2 regions of the Brevibacillus borstelensis genome follow, and region 1 is predicted to be linked to the other one. Evidence: riboswitches for the same ligand, from Rfam matches in the RefSeq annotation. Region 1 holds a riboswitch; the other holds the start of a gene.
What was found. A riboswitch is a leader RNA that binds a small molecule or an ion and turns the genes downstream of it on or off. The one in region 1 is predicted to bind S-adenosylmethionine.
Positions count from the first base shown of each region.

Region 2: linked by a shared signal. The riboswitch ahead of V5G20_RS02685 (BMP family lipoprotein) and the one ahead of V5G20_RS06100 (2,3-diketo-5-methylthiopentyl-1-phosphate enolase) in region 1 are both predicted to bind S-adenosylmethionine.

Region 1 is NZ_CP144922.1:1,322,590-1,330,121, reverse strand. It holds gene V5G20_RS06110 (anti-sigma factor) at 1-952, opposite strand, end outside; gene V5G20_RS06105 (RNA polymerase sigma factor) at 942-1,448, opposite strand; SAM riboswitch class I at 1,600-1,752, shown strand; gene V5G20_RS06100 (2,3-diketo-5-methylthiopentyl-1-phosphate enolase) at 1,831-3,042, shown strand; gene V5G20_RS06095 (2-hydroxy-3-keto-5-methylthiopentenyl-1-phosphate phosphatase) at 3,042-3,719, shown strand; gene V5G20_RS06090 (methylthioribulose 1-phosphate dehydratase) at 3,716-4,363, shown strand; gene V5G20_RS06085 (1,2-dihydroxy-3-keto-5-methylthiopentene dioxygenase) at 4,390-4,899, shown strand; gene V5G20_RS06080 (Ger(x)C family spore germination protein) at 4,982-6,100, opposite strand; gene V5G20_RS06075 (GerAB/ArcD/ProY family transporter) at 6,097-7,197, opposite strand; gene V5G20_RS06070 (spore germination protein) at 7,194-7,532, opposite strand, start outside.
Region 2 is NZ_CP144922.1:561,339-568,870, reverse strand. It holds gene V5G20_RS02700 (ABC transporter permease) at 20-937, opposite strand; gene V5G20_RS02695 (ABC transporter permease) at 924-1,994, opposite strand; gene V5G20_RS02690 (ABC transporter ATP-binding protein) at 1,969-3,498, opposite strand; gene V5G20_RS02685 (BMP family lipoprotein) at 3,583-4,614, opposite strand; SAM riboswitch class I at 4,818-4,932, opposite strand; gene V5G20_RS02680 (methyl-accepting chemotaxis protein) at 5,022-6,494, opposite strand; gene V5G20_RS02675 (NAD(P)/FAD-dependent oxidoreductase) at 6,784-7,532, opposite strand, start outside.

The DNA of each region.
Region 1 (7,532 bases):
ATTTCATCTCCTCCACGTACGCCCGGGTGCGGCGATCTGCTTCGCCATTTACCTGAATCGGTCCCGGTCCATAGTCCAGCCCATGTTCGGAAAAACCCCAGACGTCACCGGCCGAAAGCAGCAGCACGCCTTCTTTGGCATCCTCATGCAGCACCTCCTGTCCGGTATCCACGGCCAGCCAGGTAAGGTCCAAATTATACGGAGCCAGGAAAGCGTACATTTCCTCCAGGCTCATAAACCGGTCAAAGGAAATCGCCAGTTGCGATACCGTCCCCTCCGGCAGCATTTCAAGCGTCTTCCACGCGGGCTCTCGTCTGAAAGAGGTATCCTCCTGCAGCTTCGTCTGAAGCGGGAACAGGAAAAACAGATTTTTCTTCCGAACGCCGTCGTTCCATACCGGGCGGGAGGATACTTTGGTAAACACATTCGTAGTCTCGAAATACCCTGGCTGCTGACGGTCGCCCCCCACCTTTTCGCGCAGCTCCATTTGAATGCTGCCATAAAAAAGGCCAACCTGCGCGCCGCTGCTGCCTGCTACGATCCCCGGCTGAGTGAAATTCACCAAATCCTTGGAGACGCGAAACATATCTTCATACAGCGACCGGCCAATCCAATAGTTGACAAACAACAGGACAAAGCCGATCAGCAGCGAGATCCCCACCGTGTAGGCGGCGTTGGACAGCCTGCTCTTCCACTTTCCCCAGCGGATGATGGAGCGCTGCTTCTCCTCCGGCAAAAAATCCGCGGCTTTGTCTTCCGGTTCTGTCTGCATCAGCCCGCCTCCCAGCAAAAGCTCCTCCAGTCGCTCCGCATACTCCGGGTCGTCTGCGAGACGCTGCCTCAATCGCGCTGTCTCCTCAGCGCCAAGCTCCCCCCGCAGATAAGCGAGAAGGAGCTGATCGCGCTCCCGGCTTTTTTGCTTATGATCCTCCAGCTTGCCGTTATCCGCCATGTTGACCGTCCCCCCACCATTTTCGCATCTTCAATCGTCCCCGGTAGATCGACCGCTTCACATCGGCCACATCGATGCCGAGGACGTCGGCTATTTCCGCATAGCTGAGCTTTTCCGCATGAAGCAGCAGCACCTGTCGCTGTTTTTCCGGCAGCCCCCGGAGAACAGTCTGCACGAGGGCCGCCGTCTCCCTAGCCAGTGCCGCCGATTCCGGACTGACCGCCGCCTGATCCGCCTGCTCAGGCAAGGTGTCGATCAGTTGAACAGGCCTGCGCTTTTGCTTGCGGTGCCAGTCGATAAACGCGTGGTACGCTACCTTGAACAGCCAAGGACGCACTTTTTCTCCCCGATAGGTATCCAGGTGCTGAAAGGCACGGAAAAAGGTCTCCTGCGTCAGATCCTCCGCCCAGCCTGCATCGCCGGTGAGCTTGCGGAGGTAGCGGTATATGTCATTGACGTGCAGGCGGTACACATCCTCCACTCCTGCCTTTCCCATTCCTTCACACCCTTTCACCTGATACCACGCCTTTTTTTAGAAAAAGTTCCACCTGCAGCAAAATTTTTAATGCTCAAAACAAGGGTTGACTCCCGAAAAGGAACAGCATATCATGGGGTTATCGCAAGTCAAATGCATACTGTACATGAAACTCTTATCGCGAGCTGGCTGAGGGACTGGCCCTATGATGCCCGGCAACCGGCGCTTACCCTGCAAGGGGGGCGAAACGGTGCTAATTCCAACGGTGAGAGTCGAAGCCGCTGACGAAAGTCTGCCACTTCGACCCTGAACCGAGAGATGAGAGGAGACGAAAACGTTATCGGACGAAAGCGCCTCCCCTCTCGAAGGGGAGGTTTTTTTGCGAGAAAAGGAGGTTTCCTCATTGAGCGAACAACGCATCCTCGTCACCTATTTGACTCAGGCAAAGGACTTGCAAAAAAAGGCGGAAGCGATCGCCGTCGGGATGACTGTCGGCAGTTGGACCGATCTGCCCGCAGCCAAGCAGGCAGATTTGAAGCCCTATTTGGGTGAAGCTGTCGGCGCCCAGGTGCTCGATACCCTGGAAAACGGCGAAAGCCGCGGATTGATTACGATCAGCTACCCGGTTCGCAACTTTACCGCTGACATTCCGTCCTTGTTGACAGGCGTCTTTGGGAAACTGTCCATGGACGGAAAAATCAAGCTGATTGACATACAGTTTCCGGAAGCGTTTTTGGCCGCTTTTCCCGGCCCGAAATACGGCATCTCAGGCATCAGAGATCGGCTCGGAGCGCATAATCGCCCACTCTTGATGAGCATTTTCAAATCCTGCCTCGGCCTGCCGTTTGACGATCTGAAAACCCAGTTTCGGGCACAGGCTCTGGGCGGCGTTGACCTAGTAAAAGATGACGAAATTTTCTTTGCCGATGACCGTGCTCCCTTTCTGGAACGAATCCGGGCGTTTAAACAGATTGCCCGGGAAACAGAAGCGGAAACAGGGAAACCGGTTCTGTATGCGGCCAATCTGACCGGGCCGGTCACCGACTTGACCGAACGTGCCAAGAGAGCTGTGGAAGCCGGCGCAGACTGCCTGCTGTTTAACGTGCTTGCCTTTGGCTACGATGCCCTGCACCGACTGGCTGCAGACCCGGATGTTCAGGTGCCGATTATGGCCCACCCGGCGCTCGCCGGAGCCTACTATCCGTCGCCCGACTACGGTATTGGGACACCGCTGCTCCTGGGCAAGCTGATGCGCTTGGCTGGCGCAGACCTGGTGCTCTTCCCATCGCCGTACGGAAATGTGGCGTTGAACAAAGAAGAAGCGCTCAAGCTGGCGGAGCATTTGACCGAACCGACCGGAACTTTGCGCAAATCATTTCCGGTACCGTCTGCGGGCATCCATCCCGGCCTTGTCCCGCAATTGTACGAGGATTTTGGCCTGGACCAGGTGGTCAATGCCGGTGGGGGCATTCACGGCCATCCAGGTGGTGCGACGGCAGGCGCCCGAGCGTTTGTCGCAGCGATCAACGCAGTCGTGGCAGGACAAACGCTGGAGGACGCTTCCTCCGAATCTGCTGAACTGTCACAGGCTTTGCAGAAATGGGGAACAAAATGATGACCAAGCCACTCGTGCTGTTTTGCGATTTTGACGGAACAATTACGGAAAAAGACAATATTGTCGCGATTATGCGACGTTTTGCTCCGCCTGAGCGGGAAGAGTTGATCGAGCAGATTCTCACCCAAAAGGTGTCGATCCGCGAAGGTGTCGGCGCGTTGTTCAAGCTGATCCCATCCGAGAAAAAGCAGGAGATCATAGACTACATCGTCAAAGAGGCGACGATTCGCCCCGGATTTGCCGAATTCGTCCGCTTCTGCCGGGAGGAAGGCATCGAGCTGTTGATCACCAGCGGCGGCATTGACTTTTTTGTCGAGCCGATCCTTGCCCCGTTTGCACTCGATGTGCCGATCTATTGCAACGGCAGCGACTTCAGCGGACCGCGCATCACGATTACCTGGCCGCATGCGTGCGACGAGCATTGCGACAACAACTGCGGCATGTGCAAAACAGCCATTATCCGCCGCTACGATCCAGAGCGCTACTACCGCGTCGTCATCGGCGATTCGATCACCGATCTGGCCGGAGCCAAAATCGCCGACTTTGTCATTGCCCGTTCGCTCCTGGCTCAAAAAAGCGAGGAGCTGGGGCTGCCCTTCAAGTCGTTTGCGACGTTCCACGACGTCATCGCTATCTTGCAGGAGCTGAAACGCAGGCAGGAGGTACCATCATCATGACGATTACACTTGAACAGCGCTTGGACGCTTTTCGCCGCCTGGACGAAGCCAAGCTGACCTTTGCCCGCCGGGACTGGTTTCCCGGCACCAGCGGCAACCTTTCGATCAAATTGAGCGACGAACCCTTGCAATTTGCCGTGACTGCCAGCGGCAAGGACAAGACAAAGCTCTCGCCCGAGGACTATCTGGTCGTAGACGGCAACTCTCAGCCGGTAGAACCTACAGCACTCAAGCCGTCAGCAGAGACGCTGGTCCACGCTGTCGTCTACCGCGTCATTCCTACGGCAAAAGCATGCTTCCATGTCCACACTATCTGGAACAACCTCATCTCTGAGCTGTACTTCGGCCAGCGAGCCTTTTCCATACAAGGACAGGAATTGATCAAGGGGCTCGGCATCTGGGAAGAAAACGCCCGCATCACCGTCCCGATTGTCGAGAATTTTGCCGATATTCCGACGCTCGCTTCCGCCATCGAAAAAGTCATTACGCCCGAGGTTCCCGGCGTGCTGATCCGCAACCACGGCATTTACGCCTGGGGCGACAGCGACTTTGCGGCGAAGAGGCACCTGGAAGCATTTGAATTTCTGTTTGAATACCACGCGCGCTGGCTGCAGCTTCGCCAAGCCGCTGTGGCTGCTCCATAAACAACCACCCCAAGGAGGCCTGTAACATGGCAAAAGTACGCTTTCACGACAACAACGAGTATTTGACCGGCGAGAGTGTCATCTCGTTTTTGGACACGCAGGGAATCATTTACGAGCACTGGGGCGTTGACCGTCTCGACGAACAGCTCAAGAGCAACTACAGCCCGACCGATGAAGAAAAGCAGCAGATCCTCGACGCTTTTAAACCGGAAATCGATGCGATCAGCGAGCGCCGCGGCTATTTGACCGCTGACATCATTGTCCTGTCCGACAAGACACCGAATCTGGATGAATTGCTGGTCAAATTCAAGAACGAGCATCACCACACAGATGACGAATGCCGTTTTTGCGTAGACGGCCACGGCATTTTTGCCATCAAAGGAAAAGACGACCGCTACTTCGATGTGGAAATGGAGCCGGGCGACCTCATCTCCGTTCCTCCGAACTATCGCCACTACTTTACATTGATGGACGACCGCAAGATCAAGGCGATCCGCCTGTTCGTCACTCCTGCAGGCTGGGAAGCGATTTATTAATTTACGGATAACAGAAAGAGCCCTCTCTTGAGCTTGGCGGATTGGCCGCATCCGGCAATTCCGCCTTGCTCAAGAGAGTTTTTTATTCCGTAATGCCAATTCCTTTGATAGAGATAACAGGCTTGACCCGCACCTCTGCTTTGGCAAATGCCGCCGGCCAATCATCCTGAACCTTTTTCCATTCCTTGTACTGGTACGCCCGGGCGTACACCCCGAAGCCGACAGGATCTACCTTTTGTTTTTGAAATTGTTTGATCAGGTCGGCGTACTTTTGGGCCAACTGCTTCTCAATCAACTGTTCCAGTTTCTTGTATTGCTTTGCCGGTTCAACCGGGAACATTTGCTCCGCCAGGGAGATTTCCATTTGCAATTCTACATCAAATCGAAAACGGTTGTCGCGGTATCCGGTTTTTACTGTTCTGGTTACATCCTTCACAAAGAAGGAGACCCGCGGCTTGATTACTTTCTGCTGATCTGATTGCCCTGGCAACGGCACTGTCAGCGTCATTTCTCCCTGCAATTTGTGGATGAGAATCTGAAGCAGAATGGTATCTTTGGGAAGGAGCAGCGTGACGTATTTCCCTTGGTGGTCCAACAGAGCCGTACCCATGACCTCTACAACGCTATTTCGCTCTTTGAACTCCGTTATAGAGGGCGTCATTCCCTTCTCAGCCATCATGCGGTGAAACTCCTGCGTCGTTGTCTTGACCGTCAAATTCCGGCGGTTGGCCGTATCGAGCAATTGGGTTAAATGAAGTGGCAGCCGCGGTTTATCCGCAGGATTCAAATGAAAGACGGAATGCACGGGACCATCTACTACCACGACGCGAGAGTTAACCGTCATTCGCCCGTCCCTGTAGAGAGTGTCGAGCAGCGAAAACCAGTCGGGATGCTGCAACAGCCGCTTGCCCAGAACGATGAGCTGGATTTTTCCTCCTACCGTCAGGGCCGTCACGAGCGCATCAAACCTTTTGGTCGACTGGCGGATACTATCGGCTCTTACTCCGTACTCCTCTACCTTCTTTTTCGCGTCTTTGCTGAATACAGGACTTGATACGTAGAACAAGAGCTCATTTTTTTCGCTCAGGTCTATCCCCGCCATGAGCGCCAAGGTGACATCCTCCAGATTTCGCAAATCAGCGCATCCCGGCAGTATGGCCAACAGCATTGTCAGGATCAGGAAGTGCAATCGCCGGATCATGGCATCCTCCTCTGCCGGTATTTGTGAAACAGGCGCTCATACCCCCACAAGAAAAAGGGAACAGCATATCCGAAAATCATCCCTGCTTTGCTCCATGTTTCCCCCAGCTTTCGAATATCGAAAAAGGAAGGGGTGTAAAACATTGTCACTGCTACGAGCAAAGCCATAAAGCCAAGCAGGTATTTTTTCTCATTGGACTTTTTGAACAACCGGCCTGCTCCAAAAACCGTAAAGTACATGTACGGCATCCAGGTTGTCGAAATGATAAACAGATAGAAAGCAAGAAACAGGATGTCGATCCTTTCCAGAAACCGGTATTCTACCCCTTTCCACATGCTTAAAACAGGCCAGATAAACTTTGTGATTTGATCCGGGCTGAAGATGACATAAGCAATCAGGGTGACGAACAGAAACAGAAGCATCGATAGCGTATTGGCAATGACAATTCCAACAGCGGCAAACTGTTTCTTTTGCAGATGCGGGTACAGAAAAAAGGCCAGCTCAAAGCCTAAAAAGGAGAGAATCGTGGTTGGCACAGCCTTCAGAACAGGTCCCCAGCCCTCCTTCAAAACGGGCAGAAGATACAGATACTGAGGCTCCTTCAGAGAAACGATCAAAGCGATCGGCACCCATAGGCTTAAGTAAAAAATCAATTCCGCATACCGCGCCAACGTCTTTACTCCTTTGCCGACCAAAAACAGAACAGGAATCAAAAGCAAAATCATGATCTGATAAAAAGGAGTGAGCGGCAGGAGCCAAACCTTCAAGATGCCGCCCGTATTGGCCAACACAGTAGTGGCAGCGTATGCGCAATAGAGCACAATCACCGCGATCAGGCACTTCCCCAGCCATTTTCCAAAGAATAGTGGCATCAGGTCAATGATGGTGCATTCCGGATACCTCTTCATCGTGTTGACAATGATCAAGCTGGCCATAATCGCGGCAAGCCATCCGAGAATAATCCCGATCCATCCATCCGTACCGGCAATTTCCGCTACATCGCGAGGGATGGTCAAAATGCCGATTCCTACCTGGGCTCCATGGATAAAAAAAATGTATTGGAGGACAGTAATCTGTCGGGTCGCGTATGGGTTCACTGTCCTTCCTCCCCCGAGCCGGATGTACCCTGCCTTTTGGTCTGGACCGCTCTGGCGCTGACCGGCCGCTTGTCCATATCCCACAAGGGGATCCGGAGAATCAGGTCCTTCCAATCGGCAAATCTCGCAGGCGCCAGCGGAGCCCCATAGGGGACGCCAAGGCTTTCCAGCGCAATCATATGCCCGATCAATCCCATCAAGCCGATGACAATCCCCACGATGCCGAACATGGCCGACAGCCCCATCATCAAAAAGCGAACCAGGCGGACGGCGGAAGCCATATCGTAATTGGGGATGATAAACGAGGCAATCGCCGTGAACGCGACGACGATTAC
Region 2 (7,532 bases), 760 kb from region 1:
TACTCCGCTTTATTATCAGCTATCGCGTGCTTTGCTGGCTGGAGCCGGCTGACGAAGCGCCCTTGTCCTTTAAAAAGAACATCGCCGCGATCGTCAGCACATACGGCAGCATGGCGGTAAACTGCGTCGGCAGCGAAAAGCCTTGCAGACGAATGCTCAGCGCGTCCATCAAGCCAAACAGGAAGCTGGACGCGAGGATGCCGAGCGGATGGGCTTGCCCCAGCATCATCGCCACCAGTGCGATAAAGCCGCGTCCGGCTGTCATGCCTTCCGTAAACATCGTCACCTGGCCGAGCGATAGCTGGGCTCCGGCCATCCCGCACAGCACGCCGCACATGACGATCGCCAGCACCTGCAGGCGAGTCGCTTTCAACCCAAGGCTGCGGGCCGCAGTCGCGTTCATGCCGACAGCCAGCACGCGAAAGCCGGTAACGGTCCTGGTAAAGAAAAAATGCAGCAGAACTGCGGCCAAAAAGGCGAAGTACACGAGCGGCGAATGCCCGGAAACGATGTCTCCCAGCACTGGAATGTCTTTGATTAGCGGGATTTGCCACTGCGGCAGTCCGGCCATGTCCTTGTCGTAAAACGCGCCCTTTACGTCAAAAACGGCACGCAGGGCAAACGTGGTCAGCCCCAGCCCGAGAAAGTTGATCGCGACGCCGACGACGATCTCATTGGCCCGTAGACCGATCGTCATGTAGGCAAACAGCAGCGAGAACAGAACGGTTACGAGAGCTGCAAACAGCAGCGCCAGCAGCAGGCTCCCGGTAAAGTGATTGCCGACGATGGCGGAAAAGGCGCCAACCAGGATCAACCCCTCCAGACCGACGTTGAAAATGCCGACGCGCGAACAGAGCGCACCGCCCAGGGCTGCGAGCAAAATAGGCGTCACCATGCGGATGGTGGAACTGACGAGGGACCAATCAAACAGCTCCATGAGATTCCCTCCTCTTGTTGTTGCGATTTTTCCACCAGTCGTAACTGAATTTAGCTGATATAAACAAAATTAAAACAGCTTGAATCACACTGGCCAGTTCAAGCGGCACATCCGTATTCCGCTCCACTCCCATGGCACCTGTCTGCAGAGCCGCGAGCAGCAAGGAAGTAAACACAACGCCAATCGGGTGAGAGTTGGCCAGCAGGGTCGCCATCAGCCCGGTCCAGGCGAAGTTCGGAAGCGTCAGGGCGCCTTCCACATACCGATAATGCGAGCCCAATACCTCGACAGTCCCGGCCAATCCGGCCAGTCCGCCGCTGAAAAACATGCCGGTCAGCATCACCCGAACTCTGTTCACTCCGCCATAGCGGGAAAAGAACGGGTTTTGCCCGAGCATTTTCACTTCGTACCCGAACGGAGTATAGCGAATGACGAAAAAGATCAGAAGAGCAGCAGCCAAGGCAAACAAAAAGCCTGCATGGACGCTCATCCCGGCGAACAGCTTTGGCAGCCAGACGCTTTTTTCCAGCATCGGGGTCTGGGCCATGGCAGCGGACCCGGTTTTGTCCTGGAACGGCTCGCTGACGAGATACCCTGCGAACAAAACGGCGACATAATTGAGCAGCAGCGAGGAAATCAGCAATTGAATCCGAAAGCGCGCCTCCAAATACCCGGCAAAAAGCGACCACAACCCTCCGGCAAGCACGCCCGTTACCAGAGCGGCCACCATTTTGACGAAGCCGGGCGCGGGCAGATAAAGGGCCACCAACGTCGCACTGATCGCTCCCGTTACCATCTGTCCCTCGGCCCCCAGATTGAATACCCCGGCGCGAAAAGCGAGCGACAGTCCCAGTCCGATCAGCATGATCGGCGTGGCCCGGGCCAGCGTGGAGGTCAGGAAGTAGAAGCTGCCAAAGGCTCCCTTCCACATCTCTTGATACGTACCGATAATCGATTCGCCCACGGCGGCAATGACCAGCGCACCTGTCAACAGGCCGATGATCACTGCCAGCAGCGGCTGAACCAATGACTTACATAGCTGCTTGACTGCTGCCATACACGCTTCCTCCCGCCATCAATACGCTGATTTTCTCCTCTGTCGCTTCCGAGCGTGTCAGCTCCCCGGCGATCCTCCCTTTGTACATCACCAAAATCCGGTCGGACAGCGCCAGTATTTCTGTCAATTCAGACGAGACGAGCAAAATGCCGTCTCCATTGTTCCGCTTTTCCAGCAGAGCCTGATGGATGTATTCCATCGCGCCGATGTCAACGCCGCGAGTAGGCTCGGCCGCGATCAACAGTGGTGTATTCTGTCCCAGCTCGCGGGCGACAATCAGCTTTTGCAGATTGCCCCCGGAGAGGTTGCCTGCCTGCTCTTTCAAATGAAGAGAGCCTGTCTTGATCGCAAACCGCTCGACCCACTCTTCCACGACACGGCGGAATTTGCTGCGCAAAACGACACCGCGGCGCATGTACTCCGGCTTGCGCTGATAGCCCATCAGCGCGTTTTCCTCGACGCTTTCCCGCTTTGCTGTCCCCCACAGGTAGCGGTCTTCGGGAATGTGGGCCAATCCTGCCTCGCGAATCGCTGCCACCGACTGGCCAGTCACATCCTTTTCTCCGAGATAGACTTTCCCTTCCGAAACAGCCCGCAGGCCGGTCAATGCCTCCAAAAGCTCGGATTGCCCGTTGCCGGAAACCCCGGCGATCCCGACGATCTCCCCGTGGTGAACGGAAAACGTCACGTCGTCTACGAGCGTTTGTTTTTCCCGGACGCTCAGGCCCTGCACCCGCAAAAGCGGCTTTCCTTCCAGGCGGACCCGGTCACTGAGCTGCTGAAGCTCGCGGCCTACCATCATACGGGCGAGGTCGTCCGCATTGGTTTCGCTTCGGGAAACGGTTCCGGTCACGCGCCCCCCGCGCAGGACAGTGACCCGGTCTGCCACCTCCATGACCTCCTGGAGCTTGTGGGTAATCAAAATGACGCTTTTGCCGCTTTCGGCCAAATGGCGGATCGTCTGCAGCAGCTCCTTTACCTCCAGCGGCGTGAGCACCGCAGTCGGCTCGTCCAGCACGATAATATCTGCACCCTGGTAGAGCACCTTCAGGATTTCTACCCGCTGCTGCTCCCCTACGGAGCAGCTGGATACCTTGGCGTTCTCGTTGATCGGTATCCGGTATCGCTCACTGAGCGAGCGGACTGCACTCGCCGCTTCTTTTCGCTGAAACAGCCCTTTGCTCTGCGGTTCGTAGCCGATCACGATATTTTCCGCAACGGTAAAGTCGGGAAACAGCATGAAGTGCTGGTGAACCATGCCAATCCCGTGGCGGATCGCATCCTCCGGGCCGCGAAAGACGACGGGCTTGCCATTTACTGCGATCTCTCCGGCAGTGGGCTGCTCCATACCGTACAGCATGCGCATCAGCGTGGTTTTGCCCGCTCCGTTCTCGCCGACGATCGCATGGACCTCCCCCTCTTTCAACGTAAACGAAACGTTGTCATTGGCGGTAAAATCGCCGTAGCGCTTGGTCATGCCCCGCATTTCCAGTCGGTTCTCCACCTTTTCCCCCTCCCTCTTTTGTCTTCCCGGTAGAGCAGGAAACCGACTACGCTCATGTAGCCGGTTTCCGAATCAGCGCTCTCGCTATTGTTTCAGCGGGTCTGTCACGGTTCTCGTCCCCGCGACGATCTCATCCTTGATCGCCTTTACCTTGCTGACGACTTCTTCTCCAATGAACGGGTTCAACGGAGTCGGGCTGTCATGCGTAACGTAGGTCACGCCGACGCCGTTCTCCTTCAGTCCGTAGGCGACGACACCCGGCTTCAAGCTGCCGTCCACAAATGCCTTCACCGTTTCATACACAGCGGAGTCCGTTCCTTTCAACTGGGACAGGACGATATGCTCAGGGTCGATGCTGGTCCGGTCAACGTCTTGTCCGGAGGTGTAGAAGCCTTTTTCCTTGGCTGCTTCAAACACGCCAAGATCTCCTACAGCCGCTGCGCCGTAAATAAAGTCCGCTCCTTTGGAAGCCTGCAGCAGCGCCAGCTCCTTCGCTTTTGCCGGGTCGCTGAAGCTGCCGACGTAGTTGATCTGCACTTCTGCGTTCGGGTTGGTCGCCTTGAGCCCTTCCTGAAAACCGACTGTCCATTTTTTCAGGATCGGAATGTCCATTGCTGCGACGATCCCTACCTTGTTGCTTTTGGTTGCCAAACCGGCAGCCGCTCCGACCAGGTATGCAGCCTCTTGCTCGCGGAACATGACACTGCGGACGTTGGGCAAATCAACTTGCGTATCGATGATGGCGAAGGTGCGGTCAGGATTTTCTGTCGCTACCTTTTTCAGCGCATCCTCGGCTTCAAAGGAAGACGTGATGATCAAATCGTATTGCTCGGCCACTGCCACGCGGATATTTTCCTCGATAGCCCCATGGTCTGTGGATTCAATCGTCTTGACATCCACCCCGAATTCCTGGGCGGCTTTCTTCGCTCCATCGTCCATCTGCTGGAAGAACGGGTTAACCCCGATTTTCTCGGGCAGCACCAGCGCGATCCGCTTTTTCGCTGTTTCTTGTCCGCCTGTCTGGGCTTGTCCCTTGTCTTCGGGGGCGCTGCTGTTTGTCGAGCACCCGGCAGCCAGCACAGCAAACGTTGTTAATGCCAAAAGCAATTTTTTCATGGTGTCCTCTCCTATCACTAGTCCGCACAACAATATTCGTTTTTATTATATACACACGAAAGAAGTGCGTTTTTTTATGAGCATAAAATAATTAAAACACGAATAATATTATATTATTTAAAATTAATATTCGCCAATAACCTCCTTTGTACAAAGAAAAAACTCTTCCCGGAGGAAGAGTTTGCGGTATATCGCCAACCTCTTCCTCATCTCTCAAAATCCAAATGGATTTTGTAGGAATTGGCACCTTTCTGTGCACGTGTGCACAGTGGTTGCCGGGCTTCATCGGGCCAGTCCCTCCGCCGCTCTTGATAAGGTAAGGTGAAACTATTTAATTGATATTGAATTCATTCTAGCAGATCAATTGAAAAATGCAATTCTTTTTTCTGCAATTTCAAACATTACGATTATCGCTGAAATGATTGCTGCAGCTTTGTCGACAAGGCGTTCAGCTCGCCGAGCTCCTCGGTAATCTCCCGCACCTTTTGATGCTGGTTCTCCGCCGTCGCAAACAATTCCTCCAGGTTGGCAACAGACTCCTCGGTGACCGCTGTAATCGTAGACATCTCGGCCGCCACTTCCCCGGAGCGCATTTTCACGCGATCCATGCTCGTCCGCACATGCTCTACGGCCTCGAGGAACGCTTCCATGCCTGCACGAACCGTCTCGATAGACGCCACTGTCTCTACCGCCAGCTCCTGCCCCTTTGCTACCGACACTTCGCCCGTGCTCATATGCTTCACCGCATTTTCACTTTCTTGATGCAGCGACTGCAAAATTCCGGCGATCTCCTGCGTAGCCGTCGCGCTTTGCTCAGCCAGCTTGCGCACCTCGTCCGCCACGACGGCGAAGCCCCGGCCGTGCTCACCCGCACGAGCCGATTCGATCGCGGCATTGAGCGCGAGCAGGTTCGTCTGTGTCGCGATCTGGTTGATCGTCTGGACGATTTCCTCGACCTTGTTGGCTTGCTTGTTCAGCTCGCGGATCGTCGAAGACGCCACATTGACCGCCTGAACGATTTGCTCCATTTGCTCGGAAAGCTCGCTCATCATGCTGATGCTTCCTGCCAAGCGGCGGCTGTTCTGATCCGCTTCCGCCTTCATGACGGCCGCTTGCTCGTTGACAGTCACAATTTCCTGGTCGATCGACTGCACTTCTTCCTCGATTTTGACAGTGGAATTGGCTTGGGATTCCATTCCGGTCGCCACTTCCTTGAAGGCGACCATCATCTCGTCCGTGTTGCGCCTTGTCGTCTCGGCATGCTCATGGACATGCACGGATGTGCGCTCCACCTGCTCTGTTACCATCTTGATATTCCGCAGCAACTCTTCCAGGCGCTGCTCTTTGTTTTCGGCTTCCCGTCTCGCGCTGTCCGCTTTTGCAAGCGACGCTTGTCCAGCCAGACAGAGATAGGTGAGCCCCGCGATCATCAGCACGAAAGCGACAATGCGAAGCAGCAAATTGACTTCCGAAAAATGGCCGTCAAACAACTGGTAAGAACCGGTGTAAAATCCGATTAATGTCGCCGCAACCTGCATCGCCCCCGCCGATACAATCAGCTTCCAGTCCAGATAGGCTGCCAAAAAGCCCAGGACGATGAACGCGAGAAACGAGATTTCCTGAAACGGTGTATAGTGGTCAAATGCAATCGAGTAATAGAGAAGACCAATTCCGACCAGATACCGGATCAAGTAGCTGTCCTTGCGAATGAAGTACAACGGAGAAACGATCAGTGTTGCCAGCAAGCCTGCGGAGGTGACCTTCCAGAAGTTCACATCCATCTGATACGCGATCCAGCCTGCAACCCAGAGATGATTCCATAAAATAAAGATCATAAAGCCTTCTTTGTTCGTCAAGGTGTTGCGGACCAACTGAAACATATGTACCCCCTCTTGCCTGTCGTACTTGCGAAATGCTCTTGATGCCATTATAGACTGAGAAAAGTCCCAGCGACTACGAATAATGTAAGAATGTGTGAAAAAAGTTCCATCATTCGACTGGTTCTGAAGATGCACAACTGGTCGTTTTCGGCCTCGCATGCTGGCCAAACAATCTGCTGTCGAATTTCGTACCCATGCCCGCCACTCCCCTATATGCAATGCAAAAGCAGGTGCCCCGCTGTCTGCTTGAGACTTTGGAGCACCTGCTTTTTCCGATTTATAGACTATGCTACTGCAACGATTTTTTGATGATATTACGGGCGATCCATACGCCTGCAGCCCCGGCCTGTGCCAGTCCGCGCGTAATGCCCGCACCGTCGCCGCCGCAGTACAGCCCTTTGATTTCCGTCTCGAACTCCTCGGTCAGCTTTGGACGGGCAGAGTAAAATTTGGCCTCTACGCCATAGAACAGTGTGTGCTCGGAAGCGATTCCCGGTGTCACCTTGTCCAGCGCCTCGACCATTTCGATCAAGCTTTTCATCGTATTGTACGGCAGAACCAGGCCCAAATCGCCGGGAACGGCTTCCTTGAGCGTCGGCTCCAAAAACCCTTCGCGGATGCGGGACTCGGTAGAGCGGCGTCCGCGCAAAATGTCTCCGTATTTCTGGACGATGACGCCGCCATTGGAAAGATCGTTGGCGCGTTTGCAAATTTCGCGAGCGTATTCGTTCGGCTTGTCAAACGGCTCGGTAAATTTGTGCGAAACGAGCAGAGCAAAGTTTGTATTCTGGGAGCCCAGCGCAGGGTCCTTGTAAGAGTGGCCGTTTGCCGCCATGACGCCGCTGTGGTTTTCCACGACGACGTGACCGGACGGGTTGCTGCAGAAGGTGCGCACCCTCGTCCCGACCGATGTGTTGAAGATGAATTTTCCTTCGTACAGATGCTCATTGATCTCGCGCATCACCACGTCGGACGTCTCGACCCGCACGCCTACGTCTACCTGGTTGTTGTACATTTTCAGACGGCGCTTTTTCAAAA